3 regions of the Streptomyces sp. NPDC006197 genome follow, and region 1 is predicted to be linked to each of the others. Evidence: riboswitches for the same ligand, from Rfam matches in the RefSeq annotation. Region 1 holds a riboswitch; each other region holds the start of a gene.

What was found. A riboswitch is a leader RNA that binds a small molecule or an ion and turns the genes downstream of it on or off. The one in region 1 is predicted to bind cobalamin.
Region 2: linked by a shared signal. The riboswitch ahead of ABZ318_RS30225 (energy-coupling factor ABC transporter permease) and the one ahead of ABZ318_RS19190 (prenyltransferase/squalene oxidase repeat-containing protein) in region 1 are both predicted to bind cobalamin.
Region 3: linked by a shared signal. The riboswitch ahead of cobN (cobaltochelatase subunit CobN) and the one ahead of ABZ318_RS19190 (prenyltransferase/squalene oxidase repeat-containing protein) in region 1 are both predicted to bind cobalamin.

The regions. Positions count from the first base shown of each region.
Region 1 covers NZ_JBEXSZ010000056.1:14,049-19,400, forward strand. The annotation lists gene ABZ318_RS19180 (energy-coupling factor transporter transmembrane protein EcfT) at 1-327, opposite strand, end outside; gene ABZ318_RS19185 (SCO2322 family protein) at 324-995, opposite strand; gene ABZ318_RS19190 (prenyltransferase/squalene oxidase repeat-containing protein) at 1,004-2,254, opposite strand; cobalamin riboswitch at 2,328-2,463, opposite strand; gene ABZ318_RS19195 (MBL fold metallo-hydrolase) at 2,550-3,587, opposite strand; gene ABZ318_RS19200 (aldehyde dehydrogenase) at 3,709-5,172, shown strand; gene ABZ318_RS19205 (ferredoxin) at 5,172-5,352, shown strand, end outside.
Region 2 covers NZ_JBEXSZ010000126.1:3,152-8,503, reverse strand. The annotation lists gene dhaK (dihydroxyacetone kinase subunit DhaK) at 494-1,486, shown strand; gene dhaL (dihydroxyacetone kinase subunit DhaL) at 1,513-2,133, shown strand; gene ABZ318_RS30230 (PTS fructose transporter subunit IIA) at 2,130-2,576, shown strand; cobalamin riboswitch at 2,655-2,860, shown strand; gene ABZ318_RS30225 (energy-coupling factor ABC transporter permease) at 2,889-3,587, shown strand; gene ABZ318_RS30220 (energy-coupling factor ABC transporter substrate-binding protein) at 3,584-4,072, shown strand; gene cbiQ (cobalt ECF transporter T component CbiQ) at 4,078-4,827, shown strand; gene ABZ318_RS30210 (ATP-binding cassette domain-containing protein) at 4,824-5,352, shown strand, end outside.
Region 3 covers NZ_JBEXSZ010000006.1:32,215-37,566, reverse strand. The annotation lists gene ABZ318_RS03030 (precorrin-2 C(20)-methyltransferase) at 1-327, opposite strand, end outside; gene ABZ318_RS03025 (precorrin-8X methylmutase) at 324-977, opposite strand; gene ABZ318_RS03020 (cobalamin biosynthesis protein CobG) at 974-2,203, opposite strand; cobalamin riboswitch at 2,279-2,418, shown strand; gene cobN (cobaltochelatase subunit CobN) at 2,456-5,352, shown strand, end outside.

The DNA of each region.
Region 1 (5,352 bases):
CACGTGCGTACCGGGGAGGGGCGAGCCGAGCAGCAGCGAGAACACCACCCGCAGGGCCACGACGAACAGGCCGAGCTTCACGAACGCGCCGTACGAGCGGGCCCAGGGCGCGTCCGTGCGCCGGGCCGCGACGACGTACCCGGCGACCCCGACGAGCAGCCCGAGCAGCAGCGGGTTCGTGGTCCGGGAGGCGGCGACGGCCAGGCCGAGCGCCCACAGCCACCACGCGCCCGCGTGCAGGGCGTTGGCCCGGCTCGCCTCGGGGGCCGTGAACACGGAGGCCGTGAACGCCCGGAGGCCACGGGGGACGCCACGAGCCGCACTCATGCGCGTCGGCGGGCCTTCCAGATCGCCGCCCCGCCGAGGGCCAGGACGGCCGCCCCGCCGACGAGCACGCCGAAGGACGGGCCGCCGCCCGAGCCCTCCGCGGCGGTCGAGGCGGTGGGTCCGGCCGAGGCCGGGGTCTTCGAGGCCGGGGTCTTCTCCGTGACCTGCTCGCCGCAGCCGTGCGCCGGGTAGCCCGCGATCCCGCACAGCATGGCCGAGCCGTCGTACCGCAGCGGCTTCGCCACCGCGGCCAGCGCCTCCGCGCCCGTCGCGTCCTCGCGGACCTCCGCGCAGCCGACCTTGATCAGCTTCTTCGGCGGGGCCTCCCCGGGCGGCGCGTCCGCGGGGCCGCCGAAGTCGACGACGACCGCTATCCGCTTGGTGCCGTCCTTCTTCTCCACGCCCCCGCAGATCCCCGGGAAGTCGGGGGCGACGGAGGGCAGGGAGGTGTCGTCCGTGCCGTTGCTGATCGCGAAGCGGAAGCCGAGGGCGTCGCCGTCGGCGGGCCGGGCGGTCGCCGGGCCCTGTGTGGCGTACGTCCACGGCTTCCCGCCGTCGCTCTCCCAGAACGACCAGTAGCGGTAGCCGGCCGCCTGCGCCGGGGCCGCCGCGACCGCGGTCAGGGCGAGGAGCGCTCCGGCCGCGGCGCCCGTGACCCGCGCCGGCATCCGTGCGGTCACTTCTTGCGGCCGCTCACGAGGAAGCCGACGCCGACGCCGACGAGCGTGCCGATGCCGATGATCCACCACACGTCGAAGCCGGACTCGGCCTCGTCGCTGGTGGAGGAGGCGGAGGTGTCCGGCGTCTTGGGCGCCGGGCCGGTGGCGTTGAGCTGCTCGACCAGGTCCGCCGTGCCGAACTCGCGCGGGTCGGTGTCCGTCGCGCGGGCCGCCAGGATCAGCTGCGCGTAGGCGGCCGGGCCGCCCTCCTTCGCCCAGGCGGCGGAGTTCTTCTCCAGCCACGCCAGGGCCGGCCCGGCCTCCTTCACGGCGCCGGACGCGGCGAGCGCGACGACGGCGTCGGCGGTGTTGCCGATGTCGGGCTGCTCGGTGGTGTCGGTGGCGCCCGGCATCGGCGGCAGGGTGAGGTGGCCGGTCTTCGCGAGCGCCTTCGACAGGTAGGAGGCGCCGTTCAGCGCGGCCCGCTCGACGGTCGGCTTCGACAGGTCGGTGCAGGTCGTCGGCTGCTCGGGGGAGGCCTTGGTGGCGACGACGCTCTTGCCGAGCCCGGCGAGGGTGGCCGCCGCGGTGGCGTCGGCGTTGGCGAGGAGCTTGCCGGTCTTGTCCGGCTGGTACGCGAACGCCCCGGCGCCGTCCTTGTCCGAGCAGGGCAGGGCGAAGGTGAGGAGCGCGTCGTACGGGGTGCGGCCCTCGGCGGAGGTGAACGAGACGGGCCGCACGCCGATCGCGGCGAGCGCGCCGACGACGACCGAGGTGGAGTTGGCGTCGCTCGCGCCGCCGACGCCGTAGCCCCAGCCGCCGTCCTTGTTCTGCACGCTCCGCAGCCAGTCGGAGCCGGCCTTGACGGCCTTGTCGATCGTCTCCGGGGCGGCGGCCTGGCGGCGCACGGCGTGGAGCGCCTGGAGGGCGACGGCGGTGGCGTTGGTGTCCCGCATCGTCTTCGCGTCGCAGGGCTTCGACACGTCCGCGCGGTACGAGGCGAACGAGCCGTCGGCGCACTGCTGGCCCAGGAGCCAGTCCACCGCCCGGTCGGCGGGCTGGTAGCCGGTGCCGCGCTGGGCGAGGAAGGCGAGCGACTGACGCCAGACACCGTCGTACGTCGGGTCCTTCGTGCCGTACAGGCCGGACGGGAGCGTGCCCGTGGAGGGTGACGGCGAGGGCGCGGCGGAGGCCGCCCCGGCTGCTCCGGTGCCGAGCACGACTGCGGCGGCGGCGAGCGCGGCGGCGCCGCGGCGGACGGTGTTCATGGGGCCCTCTCCTGGGGCCGGGCACCGGCACGCCTCAGGGGCACCAGGCTCCGGCTCCGTATTCCTCGACGGTGCCGGCGGTCACGTCCCGGGCGGGGCATTCCGACTCGCCACTCTTCAGGGGTGGCTCACGGTTGCGGGTCAGTGCCGGATTCGCACCGGCTTCCCCCCGTACGGGCATGATGACGACCCGCTCACTCTACCGGCCCGTACACCCGCCGCCCCGGGGGGGTGGGACGGTCGCGCTCACGCGTGAACGGGCGGACGGGGGCCATGACGGTCCGGGGCCGGGCCCTCACACCGCGACGTACGTGACGGGGTCCGTGCCCGCCACCGGTTCCGCGCGTCCGAGCTTCACCAGGCGGCGGACATGGGCCTCGGCCTCGCTGACGGCGATGTTGCGGGAGCCGTGGGGGATCTGCTCCCAGGGGCGGTTCCACTCCATGCGCTCGGCGAGCTGCCAGGGCGTGAGCGGGGTCGCGAGGAGGGCGAGGAGGCCGGTGAGGCGCTCCTCGTGGTGGTCGAGGAGTTCACGGACCCGGCCGGCGGCGTCGGCGAAGGCGTACTGGTGGGCGGGGAGGACCTCGGCGACGCCGAGGCGGCCGATCCGTTCCAGGGAGTCGAGGTAGTCGCCGAGGGGATCGGTCCCGGTGAGCTCGTCGGGGTCCTCGTACAGGCCGATGTGCGGGGAGATCCCGGGCAGCAGGTGGTCGCCGGAGAAGAGCCGGCCGTGGCCGGGCAGCCGGGAGGGGTGCTCCTCCTCCAGGTGGAGGCAGACGTGCCCGGGGGTGTGGCCGGGCGTCCAGATCGCGCGCAGCCGCCGTCCGGCCAGGTCGAGGAGCTCGCCGGGGACGATCTCGCGGTCGGGAAGGGCCGAGCGGAGGCCGGGCAGGGTCCGTGTCCGTCCGGAGGCGCGGGCGGCCCGCAGCGGGGCGATGTGCTCCTCGGGGGCGCCGACGGCGGCGAGTTTGCGGGCGAGGTAGTCGAGCCAGGTGCCGGGTTCGGACTCGCGGGTGCGGCGGACGACGGCCGTGTCGGCGGCGTGCATGGCGATCCAGGCCCCGGACTCCTCGCGGACCCGGCCGGAGAGGCCGTGGTGGTCGGGGTGGTGGTGGGTGACGACGATCCCGTGGATCTCCCGTACGGACAGCCCCAGGGCGGTGAGCCCGTCGGTGAGTTCGGTCCAGGAGGCCGGGTCGTCCCAGCCCGTGTCGACGAGGACCGGGCCGCGGCCGGTGTCGAGGACGTGGACCAGGGTGTGGCCCAGCGGATTGTCCGGGATGGGCACCCGCAGGGACCAGACGCCTCCGCCGTGCTCGGTCACCTGGGTCATGAGCGTCCTCGTCTCTGCGGTACCGGTACGACCATTGCCCACCATAACTAGAACTGGTATCAGTTCTGAAGCATCGTCAGAAAACCAGTGGGCAATTCCATCTCCTCGGGAGGCAGCGGTCATGACCGAGCTTGTGGAGCACGGAAAGCTGTTCATCGGCGGGGAGTGGACCGACCCTTCCCCGGGCGGCGGGACGATCGAGGTGATCTCCCCGCACACCGAGCAGGTCATCGGCCGGGTCCCGCACGCCTCCGAGGCCGACGTCGACCGGGCCGTCGCCGCCGCCCGCCGGGCCTTCGACGAAGGGCCCTGGCCCCGGACGACGGTCGAGGAGCGGATCGCCGTCGTCAGCCGCATCAAGGACGCGATCGCCGCGCGGTACGAGGAGATCGGCCGCGCCATCAGCGCGCAGAACGGCTCCCCGTACTCCTGGTCCGTCCTCGCCCAGGCGCTCGGCGCGATGATGGTCTGGGACGCGGCGATCACCGTCGCCCGGGACTTCCCGTACGAGGAGCGGCGCGCCGGCGTCCTCGGGCCGCTGCTCGTGCGGCGCGAGCCGGTCGGCGTCGTCGCGGCCGTCGTCCCGTGGAACGTGCCGCAGTTCACCGCCGCCGCCAAGCTGGGCCCCGCGCTGCTCGCCGGCTGCACGGCGGTCCTCAAGCCCTCGCCGGAGTCGCCCCTCGACTCGTACGTCCTCGGCGAGATCGCGGCCGAGGCCGGCCTCCCGGAAGGGGTCCTGTCGATCCTGCCCGCCGACCGCGAGGTCAGCGAGTACCTCGTCGGCCACCCCGGCGTCGACAAGGTCTCCTTCACCGGCTCGGTCGCCGCCGGCAAGCGGGTCATGGAGGTCGCCTCCCGCAACCTCACCCGCGTCACCCTCGAACTGGGCGGCAAGTCAGCCGCCGTGATCCTGCCGGACGCCGACCTGGAGACCGCCGTCGCCGGGATCGTCCCCGCCGCCTGGATGAACAACGGGCAGGCGTGCGTGGCCCAGACCCGCATCCTCGCCCCCCGCTCGCGGTACGAGGAGATCGCCGAGGCCTTCGCCGCCGCGGCCGGCGCGCTCGTCGTCGGCGACCCGCTCGACCCGGCCACCCAGGTCGGCCCGCTCGTCGCCCGGCGCCAGCAGCAGCGCTCCCTCGACTACATCGGGATCGGCCAGGCGGAGGGCGCGAAGCTGCTCACCGGCGGCGGCCGCCCGGACGGTCTCGACCGCGGCTGGTACGTCGAACCGACCCTCTTCGGCGACGTCGACAACTCCATGCGGATCGCCCGCGAGGAGATCTTCGGCCCGGTCGTCTGCCTCCTGCCGTACGGGGACGAGGCCGAGGCCCTGCGGATCGCGAACGACTCCGACTTCGGGCTCAGCGGCAGCGTCTGGACCGGGGACGTGGAGCACGGCGTCGACTTCGCCCGGGCCGTGCGCACCGGCACCTTCAACGTCAACACCTTCAGCCTCGACATGCTCGGCCCCTTCGGCGGCTACAAGAACTCGGGCCTGGGGCGGGAGTTCGGCCCCGAGGGCTTCGGCGAGTACCTGGAGCACAAGATGATCCACCTGCCGGCCGGCTACGGGGACGCGTGATGGGCGACCGCTGGCACGTGGAGGTCGACCGGAGCGTCTGCATCGGCTCCGGCATGTGCGTCAACCACGCCCCGGCCGGTTTCCGCCTCGACACGGCCCGTCAGTCCCACCCGGTGGAACCGGAGACGGACGCGGGCGAGCGCCTCCTCGCGGCGGCGGAGGGCTGCCCGGTGGAGGCGA
Region 2 (5,352 bases), on a different contig from region 1:
TCCCGCACACACCCCCGACGACCTGGCCTTTCGCTGTTCTTCGCGTCCCCCTCACCTCGCCTGTGGCGGCCGAAAAGCGTGGCTGGATTTCACGGTCCCGCAACGCCGCCGCCACGCGCCACGACGGGGCTCAGACCGCGATCTTCGAGGCGAAGGAGCGCGGCCTCGCCCCCTGGACAAGAAGTGGCTGCCGCTGACCCTCGCGCTCGGCGTCGCCGGGGCGGCCGTCCACGAGCCGCACATCTGTCAGATCTGCGTGACCTTCGCAGCCGCAAGGTCGATACTGCCCCCAGGGGCCGGTCAGACCTGCCCCCATCGATGAGGATCCGTGCCTGACCGCCCGTCACCAAAGTCAGCGTCTACTCGGCATCAGTACCGACAGAACCCGCCACCGGCCACTACGAACCGCCAAGGTCAACATTCACGCGCACTGCCTGTGACCTGCGAGAACACAGGTCACAGGCCTATTTGCTAGCCTCTCGAGGAGACCCCTTTGAAGATGCTGATCAACGTTCCGGAGACCGTCGTCGCCGACGCGCTGCGGGGGATGGCCGCGGCGCATCCCGAGCTGACCGTGGACGTGGAGCGGCGCGTGGTGGTGCGGCGCGACGCGCCCGTGGCGGGGCAGGTGGCGCTGGTGTCCGGCGGCGGGTCCGGGCACGAGCCGCTGCACGGGGGATTCGTGGGCCCCGGGATGCTGGCGGCTGCGGTCGCCGGCGAGATTTTCACGTCGCCCGTGCCCGATCAGGTGGTGCGGGCCGCCGCCGCGGTCGACAGCGGCGCCGGAGTGCTGTTCGTCGTCAAGAACTACACCGGTGACGTGCTGAACTTCGAGATGGCCGCGGAGCTCGCCGAGGACGAGGGCATCCAGGTCGCCAAGGTCCTCGTCGACGACGACGTGGCGGTGACGGACAGCCTGTACACGGCGGGTCGGCGCGGCACCGGCGGCACGCTGTTCGTGGAGAAGATCGCGGGTGCGGCCGCCGAGGAGGGCGCCCCGCTGGAGCGGGTGGAGTCGATCGCCCGCCGGGTGAACGAGCGGTGCCGGTCCTTCGGGGTGGCCCTGAGCGCCTGCACGACCCCCGCCAAGGGCAGCCCGACCTTCGACCTCCCGGAAGGGGAGCTGGAGTTGGGGATCGGCATCCACGGCGAGCCCGGCCGGGAGCGACGGGCCATGATGACCTCGCGGGAGATCGCCGACTTCGCCGTCGACGCCGTCGTGGAGGACCTGCGCCCGTCCGCGCCCGTCATCGCCCTGGTGAACGGGATGGGCGGGACACCGCTCCTGGAGCTGTACGGGTTCAATGCCGAGGTGCAGCGGGTGCTCGGCGAGCGGAAGGTGCCGGTGGCCCGGACGCTGGTCGGGAACTACGTGACCTCGCTCGACATGGCGGGATGCTCGGTGACCCTGTGCGAGGTCGACGAGGAGCTGCTGCGCCTGTGGGACGCGCCGGTGCGGACGCCCGCGCTGCGCTGGGGCCGGTGACAGCGGGGATGGGAAGGGGGAGCGAGATGGCGGAGACCTTCGGCGCCGGGTTCCTGGTGCGCTGGCTGGCCGCGGTGGCCGAGGACGTCGACCGGGAGGCGGACCGTCTCACCGAGCTGGATTCGGCCATCGGCGACGCCGATCACGGAGCCAATCTCAAGCGGGGGTTCGCCGCCGTGACGGAGACCCTGGCGAAGGAGCCGCCCGCGAACCCGGGCGCGGTGCTCACCACCGCCGGACGGCAGCTCATCTCCACCGTCGGCGGTGCTTCGGGACCGCTGTACGGGACGCTGCTGCGGCGCGCCGGGAAGACCCTGGGCGAGGACGGGGAGGTCACCCGGGAGCGGTTGGCGGAGGCGCTCGGCGTCGGTGTGGCCGCCGTGTCGCAGCTGGGCGGTGCCCAGGTGGGCGACAAGACGATGCTGGACGCGCTCGTGCCGGGCGTGGAAGGACTGCGGAGCTCGTACGAGGCGGCCCGCGCCGCCGCCGAGGAGGGCGCCCTCGCGACCGTGCCCCTCCAGGCGCGCAAGGGCAGGGCCAGTTATCTCGGGGAGCGGTCGGTCGGGCACCAGGATCCGGGGGCGACGTCGTCGGCGCTGCTCTTCGCGGCCCTCGCCGACACCGCCCGCGCGGAGGGCGCGCGATGAGCCCGGAGGGCTCGGCCTCGGAGGGCCCGGTTCCGGAGGGCTCGGCGGTCGTGGGCATCGTGCTCGTCTCGCACAGCGCGGCGGTCGCGACGGCGGTCGTCGAACTGGCCCGTGGCCTCGCGGGCGGCGGTGACCTCGCCCCGGTCCTGCCCGCGGGCGGGACGCCGGACGGTGGCCTCGGAACGAGTTCCGAGCTGATCCGCGGGGCCGCCAAGGCCGTCGACCGAGGGGCCGGGGTCGCGCTCCTCGTCGACCTGGGCAGCGCGGTCCTCACCGTGAAGGCGCTGCTCGCCGAGGGCGACGAACTGCCCGAGGGCTCCCGCCTGGTGGACGCGCCGTTCGTCGAGGGCGCGGTGGCCGCGCTGGTGACGGCGAGCGCCGGCGGGGATCTCGACGCGGTGGCGGCGGCGGCCTCGGAGGCGTACGCCTACCGCAAGGAGTGACCACGGGGACCGGGTGCGTGCAGTGACCGGAGGGGCGCGCCGCGTGGTGGCCGTGTTGTGATCCAGCAGGTCAACCCACTAATGTCGCAGGGCCTTGGTGTACGGGAAACCGGTGCGGTACCGGTGCGGCCCTCGCCACTGTGATCGGGAGGTCCGGCTCCACCCCCGGGGGAACACCTCGGGGAAGCCACTGGACCGTCGCGGGAGACCGCGACGGTGTGGGAAGGCGGAGTCGGGCCGTATGACCGTCAGCCAGGAGACCGGCCAGGGTGCGTTGTCCATCCACGAGGTGCTGGAGAGGGTCTCCCGATCATGCATATAGCCGAGGGGTACCTACCCCCTGCGCACGCCGCCGCCTGGGGCGTCGCGGCCGCTCCGTTCGTCGTCCACGGGGTGCGCGCGCTGACCCGCGAGGTGCGGTCGAACCCCGAATCCACTCTGTTGCTCGGTGCCTCCGGCGCCTTCACCTTCGTCCTGTCGGCGCTCAAGCTGCCTTCGGTCACCGGTAGTTGTTCGCATCCGACCGGTACGGGGCTCGGCGCGATCCTGTTCCGGCCGCCGATCATGGCGGTCCTCGGGACGATCACCCTGCTCTTCCAGGCCCTGCTGCTCGCGCACGGCGGACTGACCACGCTCGGCGCGAACGCCTTCTCCATGGCGATCGTCGGACCCTGGGCGGGATACGGGACGTACCGGCTGCTCCGGCGGTTCGGCGCGCCCCTGATGGTGGCCGTCTTCTTCGGCGCGTTCGTCGCCGACCTCTCCACGTACTGCGTCACCAGCGTGCAGCTGGCCCTGGCGTTCCCCGACCCCGGCAGCGGTGTGCCCGGCGCGCTGGCCAAGTTCGGCGGGATCTTCGCCGTGACCCAGATTCCGCTGGCGGTGAGCGAGGGCCTGCTCACGGTGCTCGTGATGCGGCTGCTCACCCAGTCCAGCAAGGGCGAGCTGACGCGCCTCGGCGTCCTCGGCCGGCCGCGGGCGGAGCAGCCCGAGGAGGTGGTCGCGCGATGAGCCGGAACGCGAAGGTCAACACGCTGCTGCTGCTCCTCGTCGCCGCGCTCGCGGTCCTGCCGCTCGCGCTGGGCCTCGGCGACCACAAGGAGCAGCCGTTCAGCGGGTCCGACAGCGAGGCGGAGACCGCGATCACGGAGCTCCAGCCGGACTACAAGCCGTGGTTCAGCCCGCTGTACGAGCCGCCGTCCGGCGAGATCGAGTCGGCGCTCTTCGCCCTCCAGGCGGCGCTCGGCGCCGGTGTCCTGGCGTACTACTTCGGCCTGCGGCGCGGCCGCCGCCAGGGCGCGGCGAAGGCCGCGGAGGCGGCGGGGGCGAAGGGTGCGGCGGCGGAGGACGATCCCGTCGGGGGCGGCGATTCCGATACGGCGAGGGGTGGGCCCGAGTCCGGTGCCGCGAGCGGCGGGTCCCGGTTCGTCGTCGGTGGTGCGGGGGTCCCCGGGGCCGACGACGGTTCCGTTCCGTTCGACGGTACGGGCGCGTAGCGCCGATGCTGCCGATCGACGCGGCGGCGCACAGCAGTCGCTGGCGCCGCCGCCATCCCGTGGAGAAGGCCGCCCTCGGCTTCGGTCTGACGTTGTGCGCCGTCTCCCTGCCGCCGTGGCCGGGAGCGCTGCTCGTGGCGGCGGCCACGCTCGCGGTGCTGCTCGGTCCGGCCGGTGTGCCGGGTCGTCAGCTGTGGCGGGCGTTCCGCATCCCGCTCGGTTTCTGTGTCACGGGGGCCGTTCCGCTGCTCTTCGAGGTGGGCGGTGCGCGCGGGCTCGTGGCCCTCGCGCCCGGCGGTCCCGTGCACGCGGGCGAGCTGCTCCTTCGGACCGCCTCGGCCTCGCTGGGGGTGCTGCTCTTCGCCTTCACGACGCCGGTGTCCGACGTGCTGCCCCGGCTCGTCCGGGCGGGCGTCCCGGCGCCCGTGGTGGACGTGGCGCTCGTGATGTACCGGATCATCTTCCTGCTGCTCGACTCGCTGGCGAAGATCCGGCAGGCCCAGGCGGCCCGGCTCGGGCACACCAGCCGGGCCGCGACCTGGCGTTCGCTCGCCGGTCTCGGCGCGACGACGTTCGTACGGGCCTTCGACCGGGCGCAGCGCCTGCAGTCGGGGCTCGCCGGACGCGGTTACGACGGGACGCTGCGGGTCCTGGTGCCGGCCTGCGCGGTCTCCCGGCGGTTCCTCACGGCGACGGGCGTCCTCCTCGCGGGGCTCGTCGCCCTCACCCTCGTACTGGAAAGGTTCCTTCCGTGACGTCTCCGACGCCGACGAAGCCCGTCGTGGAGCTGGTGAAGGCGGGTTTCGCCTATGAGGACGGGCCCGCGGTCCTGTCGGGCGTGGACTTCTCTGTGGCGGAGGGGCGCGCGATCGCGCTCCTCGGCCGCAACGGCAGCGGCAAGACGACTCTGCTGCGGCTCCTCAGCGGGGGCCTGCGGTGCGGGAGCGGGTCGCTGCTCCTGGACGGAGCCGAGGTGGCGTACGACCGGAAGGGGCTGACCCGGCTGCGGACCACCGTGCAGCTGGTCGTGCAGGATCCGGACGACCAGCTGTTCGCGGCCTCGGTCGGCCAGGACGTGTCGTTCGGTCCGACGAACCTGGGGCTGCCGGAGGAGGAGGTGCGGCTCCGGGTGCGGGAGGCCCTGGAGGCGCTGGACATCACGGCCCTGGAGGACCGGCCGACGCATCTGCTGTCGTACGGGCAGCGGAAGCGGGCCGCGATCGCGGGCGCCGTGGCGATGCGGCCCCGGGTGCTGATCATGGACGAGCCGACGGCCGGGC
Region 3 (5,352 bases), on a different contig from region 1:
CTCGGCGAGGACGGCGACGGTGCGGCCGGCGTCGAGGTGGGCGGCGAGGCGGGCCGAGGCCTCCTCGTAGAAGTCGTTCAGGGCGCCCCGGTAGCCGCCCGGGTGGTCCGTGGTCTCCACCGTGAGCGGGTACATCAGCCGCTCCTCGACGTGGTCCTCGCGGATGTGCTCGGCGGCGATGGAGCGGGCTATGGAGCGGCCGTGGCGGGCCGAGTGGTAGGCGACGACGTCGGCCTCGGCGATCGCCTTCACGGCGGCGACGGTCATCAGGTTCGGGTCGCCGGGGCCGAGGCCCACGCCGTAGAGCTTGCCGGTCGGGGTGGTCATGCCTGGATCTCCGCTTCGTGGGCGAGGGCGTTGATCGCGGCGGCCGTCATCGCGCTGCCGCCGCGCCGGCCCCGTACGACCAGGTAGTCGAGGCCGAGGGTGTTCTCGGCGAGGGCGTCCTTGGACTCGGCGGCGCCGATGAAGCCGACCGGGATGCCGAGGACGGCGGCGGGCTTCCCCGCGCCCTTCGCGACCATCTCCAGGAGGTGGAAGAGGGCGGTCGGGGCGTTGCCGATGGCGACGACGGAGCCTTCGAGGCGGTCCCGCCACAGTTCGAGCGCGGCGGCGGAGCGGGTGGTGCCCAGCTCGGCGGCGAGGCCGGGCACGGCCGGGTCGGAGAGGGCGCAGAGCACCTCGTTGTCGGCGGGCAGCCGCTTGCGGGTGACGCCGCTGGCGACCATCTGGGCGTCGCAGAGGACGGGCGCGCCGGCGCGGAGGGCGGCGCGGGCGCTCGCGACGACGCCCGGGGAGTACGCGATGTCCTGCACGAGGTCGGTCATGCCGCAGGCGTGGATCATCCGGACCGCCACCTGGGCGACGTCGGCGGGCAGGCCCGCGAGGTCCGCCTCGGCGCGGATCGTGGCAAAGGACCGGCGGTAGATCTCCGTCCCGTCCTTCTCGTAGTCGAACATCCTGTTGCTCTCGCTCATCTCGTCGTGCGGGCCGTGGTCACTGCTTCGGGCAGGGAGGTACGGGGGGTGGGGACGCCGTCCACCAGGTAGGCGTCGTCGCCGGTGGCGAGGACGTCGACCCAGGTGCCGTGCGGGTGCCCGCAGCGGCGTTCGCACCCGGAGAAGTGCACGGGCAGCGGCCCCGCGGGTGCGGCGAGGGCGACGGTCCTGACGTCGGCGAGGGACTTGGCGCAGCCGGGCCGTCCGGTGCAGGCGCTGACCCCGACCGAGGGCAGGTCGGGCCGGGTGACCAGGCCGTGCGTCTCCAGGCCGGGCAGCCGGTCGGCACGGGCCTCGACGGCGACCACCCCGCGCCAGGGCGTGAACCGCAGCTCGCCGGCCCCGTCGGCCAGGGCCCGCAGCTGCGCGGCGGTCAGCCGGCCGAGGGGGGCGAGGACGTGCAGGGCGTGCTCGCCGAGCGGCCCGGGCGCGGGCGGCCGGGACACGGGAAGCGGCGGTACGGGTACGGGCTCCGCCGTGATCCCGGCCCGTGCGAGGGCCCCGGCCCAGTCGGGGACGTGCCCGTCGGGCAGCTCGTGCGGCCGCCAGGCCCCGTTCCCGGCGGCCTCGGCGGCGTCGAGGAACGCGAGGGCGGCGGCGAGGGCGGCCCGTACGGCGTCGTCGGCGGCGAGACGGAAGGCCCGGGAGCCGAGCCGGAGGAGGACGGACCCGTCCTGGCCTGCGATCAAGCTCACATCGCCGCCGAGTCCGGCGACGTCCCCGCGCCCGTCGTCGAGGACGAACAGGAACCGTCCCGAAAGGGACGCGGCCCGGGGCTCGGCGCACAGGGCGGCGTCCAGTGCGCGCGCCCACAACTGCACGTCCGCACAGCCGAGTCCGTCGAGTTCCGCGCCGGGCGAGGCCACGATGTTGCGGACGCGTTCGTGGGTGGGGGAGGGCAGCAGACCGGCCCCGGCCAGGAGCTCCGCGAGCTCCGCCCCGCAGCCTTCGCCGAGGCCGCGCAGCTCCGCGTTGCCGCGTGAGGTGATGCTGATCCGCCCGTCGCCGAGGGTCTCGGCGGCGCGGGCCAGGACCTCGGCCTGACGGCCCGTCAGGCGGCCTGCGGGCAGGCGCAGTCGGGCGAGGCGTCCGTCGTCGGCGGGGTGCAGGCGCAGCGCCCCGGGGCAGGCGTCGCCACGGTCCCGTATGCGAGGTTCGCCCGGTTCGGGCGTCGGGGGCGGGGTGGGCGGCATGGCGGCGAGCATACCCACGGGGAACCGGCTGACCACCGGGTGTGATCCGGCCGACTCCCCGGTTCCCTCCGGCCCGGAGACGGCACGATCTAGGATGCAGATCGGCATGGGGTCCCAGGGCCCCGGGGAGGAAGCCCGGTGAGAATCCGGCGCGGTCCCGCCACTGTGAACCCGTACCAGCGATGGCACGGGTGAGTCAGGAACTCCTGCCGTCCACACGACCACCCGGGGCGCGGACAACCCCGAGGAAGGCCTGAGCTCGCCATGCTCCTGCTGCTGTCGCACTCCGACACCGACCTGCTCAGCGCCCGCGCGGCCGGAGGGCCGGTGGAGTACCGCTTCGCCAACCCCTCCCGCCTTCCGCTCGCCGACCTCCCGGCCCTCCTCGACGGCGCCGACCTGGTCGTCGTCCGCCTCCTCGGCGGCGTCCGCTCCTGGCAGGAGGGCCTGGACGCGGTCCTCGCCGCCGGGAAGCCGGTCGTCGTCCTCAGCGGCGAGCAGGCCCCCGACGCCCAGCTCATGGAGGCCTCCACCGTCCCGATCGGCGTCGCCACCGAGGCCCACGCCTACCTGGCGCACGGCGGCCCCGGGAACCTGGAGCAGCTGGCCCGCTTCCTCTCCGACACCGTCCTGCTCACCGGCCACGGCTTCGAGGCCCCGGCCGCCGCCCCCACCTGGGGCCCCCTGGAGCGGACCGTCCGGAACGAGACCGGCCCGACCGTCGCCGTGCTCTACTACCGCGCCCACCACATGAGCGGGAACACCGCCTTCGTCGACGCCCTCTGCGGGGCGATCGAGGACGCCGGCGCCCGGGCCCTCCCGCTGTACGTGGCGTCCCTGCGCGCCCCCGAGCCGGAGCTGCTCGACCGTCTCCGTACGGCCGACGCCATCGTCACCACCGTCCTCGCCGCCGGCGGCACCAAGCCCGCCGAGGCGCAGGCCGGAGGCGACGAAGAGGCCTGGGACGCGGGCGCGCTCGCCGCGCTCGACGTGCCGATCCTCCAGGCGCTGTGCCTGACCGGCTCGCGGTCCGCGTGGGAGGAGAACGACGAGGGCCTCTCCCCGCTGGACGCCGCCAGCCAGGTCGCCGTGCCCGAGTTCGACGGCCGGCTCATCACCGTCCCCTTCTCCTTCAAGGAGATCGACGAGGACGGTCTGCCCGCGTACGTCGCCGACGCCGAGCGCGCCGCCCGCGTCGCCGGGATCGCCGTCCGGCACGCCCGCCTCCGCCACATCCCGAACGCCGAGAAGAAGCTGGCGCTCGTCCTCTCCGCGTACCCCACGAAGCACTCCCGCATCGGCAACGCCGTCGGCCTGGACACCCCGGCGTCGGCGGTCGCGCTCCTGCGCCGCCTCCGTGAGGAGGGCTACGACTTCGGCCCGGTGGAGGACCTCCCCGGCCTCGTCTCCGGCGACGGCGACGAGCTGATCTACGCCCTCATCGAGGCCGGCGGCCACGACCAGGACTGGCTGACCGAGGAGCAGCTCGCGAAGAACCCGGTCCGCATCCCGGCCGCCGACTACAAGCGCTGGTACGCCACCCTGCCCGCCGAGCTCCGCGAGCAGGTGGAGGAGCACTGGGGCCCCGCGCCCGGCGAGATGTTCCTCGACCGCTCCCGCAACCCCGAGGGCGACATCGTCCTCGCCGCGCTGCGGCGCGGGAACCTCCTGATCCTCATCCAGCCGCCGCGCGGCTTCGGCGAGAACCCGATCGCGATCTACCACGACCCCGATCTTCCGCCGTCCCACCACTACCTGGCCGCCTACCGCTGGATCGCCGCCCGCGCCGAGGACGGCGGCTTCGGCGCCGACGCCATGGTCCACCTCGGCAAGCACGGCAACCTGGAGTGGCTGCCCGGCAAGAACGCCGGCCTGTCCGCCGCCTGCGGCCCCGACGCGGCCCTCGGCGACATCCCGCTGGTCTACCCGTTCCTCGTCAACGACCCGGGCGAGGGCACCCAGGCCAAGCGGCGCGTCCACGCCACCCTCGTCGACCACCTGGTGCCGCCGATGGCCCGCGCCGACTCGTACGGCGACATCGCCCGCCTGGAGCAGCTGCTCGACGAGTACGCGCAGATCAGCTCGATGGACCCGGCGAAGCTCCCGGCCATCCGCGCCCAGATCTGGACCCTGATCCAGGCCGCCAAGCTCGACCACGACCTGGGGCTCGAAGAGCGGCCCGAGGACGACGGCTTCGACGACTTCCTGCTGCACGTCGACGGCTGGCTGTGCGAGGTCAAGGACGCCCAGATCCGCGACGGCCTGCACGTCCTCGGCGGCGCGCCGGAGGGCGAGGCCCGGGTCAACCTGGTCCTCTCCATCCTCCGCGCCCGCCAGATCTGGGGCGGCACGCAGGCGCTGCCCGGCCTGCGCGAGGCCCTCGGCCTCGACGAGTCGGCCGCGACCCGCACCACCGCCGACGAGGCGGAGGCGAAGGCCCGCGAGCTGGTCGAGGCGATGGAGGCCGCCGGCTGGGCGGTGGACGCGATCGACACGGTCGCCGCCGCGTACGGCCCCGAGGTCCGCGAGGTGCTGTCCTTCGCCGCCCTCCAGGTCGTGCCGCGCCTGGCCGCCACCACCGACGAGCTGGCCCACGCCGTGCACGCCCTGAACGGCGGCTTCGTCCCCGCCGGCCCGTCCGGCTCCCCGCTCCGGGGCCTGGTCAACGTCCTGCCGACCGGCCGCAACTTCTACTCCGTCGACCCGAAGGCCGTGCCGTCCCGGCTCGCCTGGGAGACCGGCCAGGCGCTCGCGGACTCGCTGCTGGAGCGCTACCGCGCCGACAACGGCGAGTGGCCGACCTCCGTCGGCCTCTCCCTCTGGGGCACGAGCGCGATGCGCACCGCCGGAGACGACGTCGCCGAGGCGCTCGCCCTCCTCGGCGTCCGCCCGCTGTGGGACGAGGCCTCCCGCCGGGTCAACGGCCTGGAGCCCATCCCGCTCGCCGAGCTCGGCCGCCCGCGCGTCGACGTGACGCTGCGCATCTCGGGCTTCTTCCGCGACGCGTTCCCGCACGTCATCGGACTCCTCGACGACGCCGTACGGCTGGTGGCGGGCCTGGAGGACGAGTCCACCTCGGACAACTACGTACGGGCCCACGCGCAGGCCGACCTCGCCGAGCACGGCGACGAACGGCGCGCCACCACCCGCATCTTCGGCTC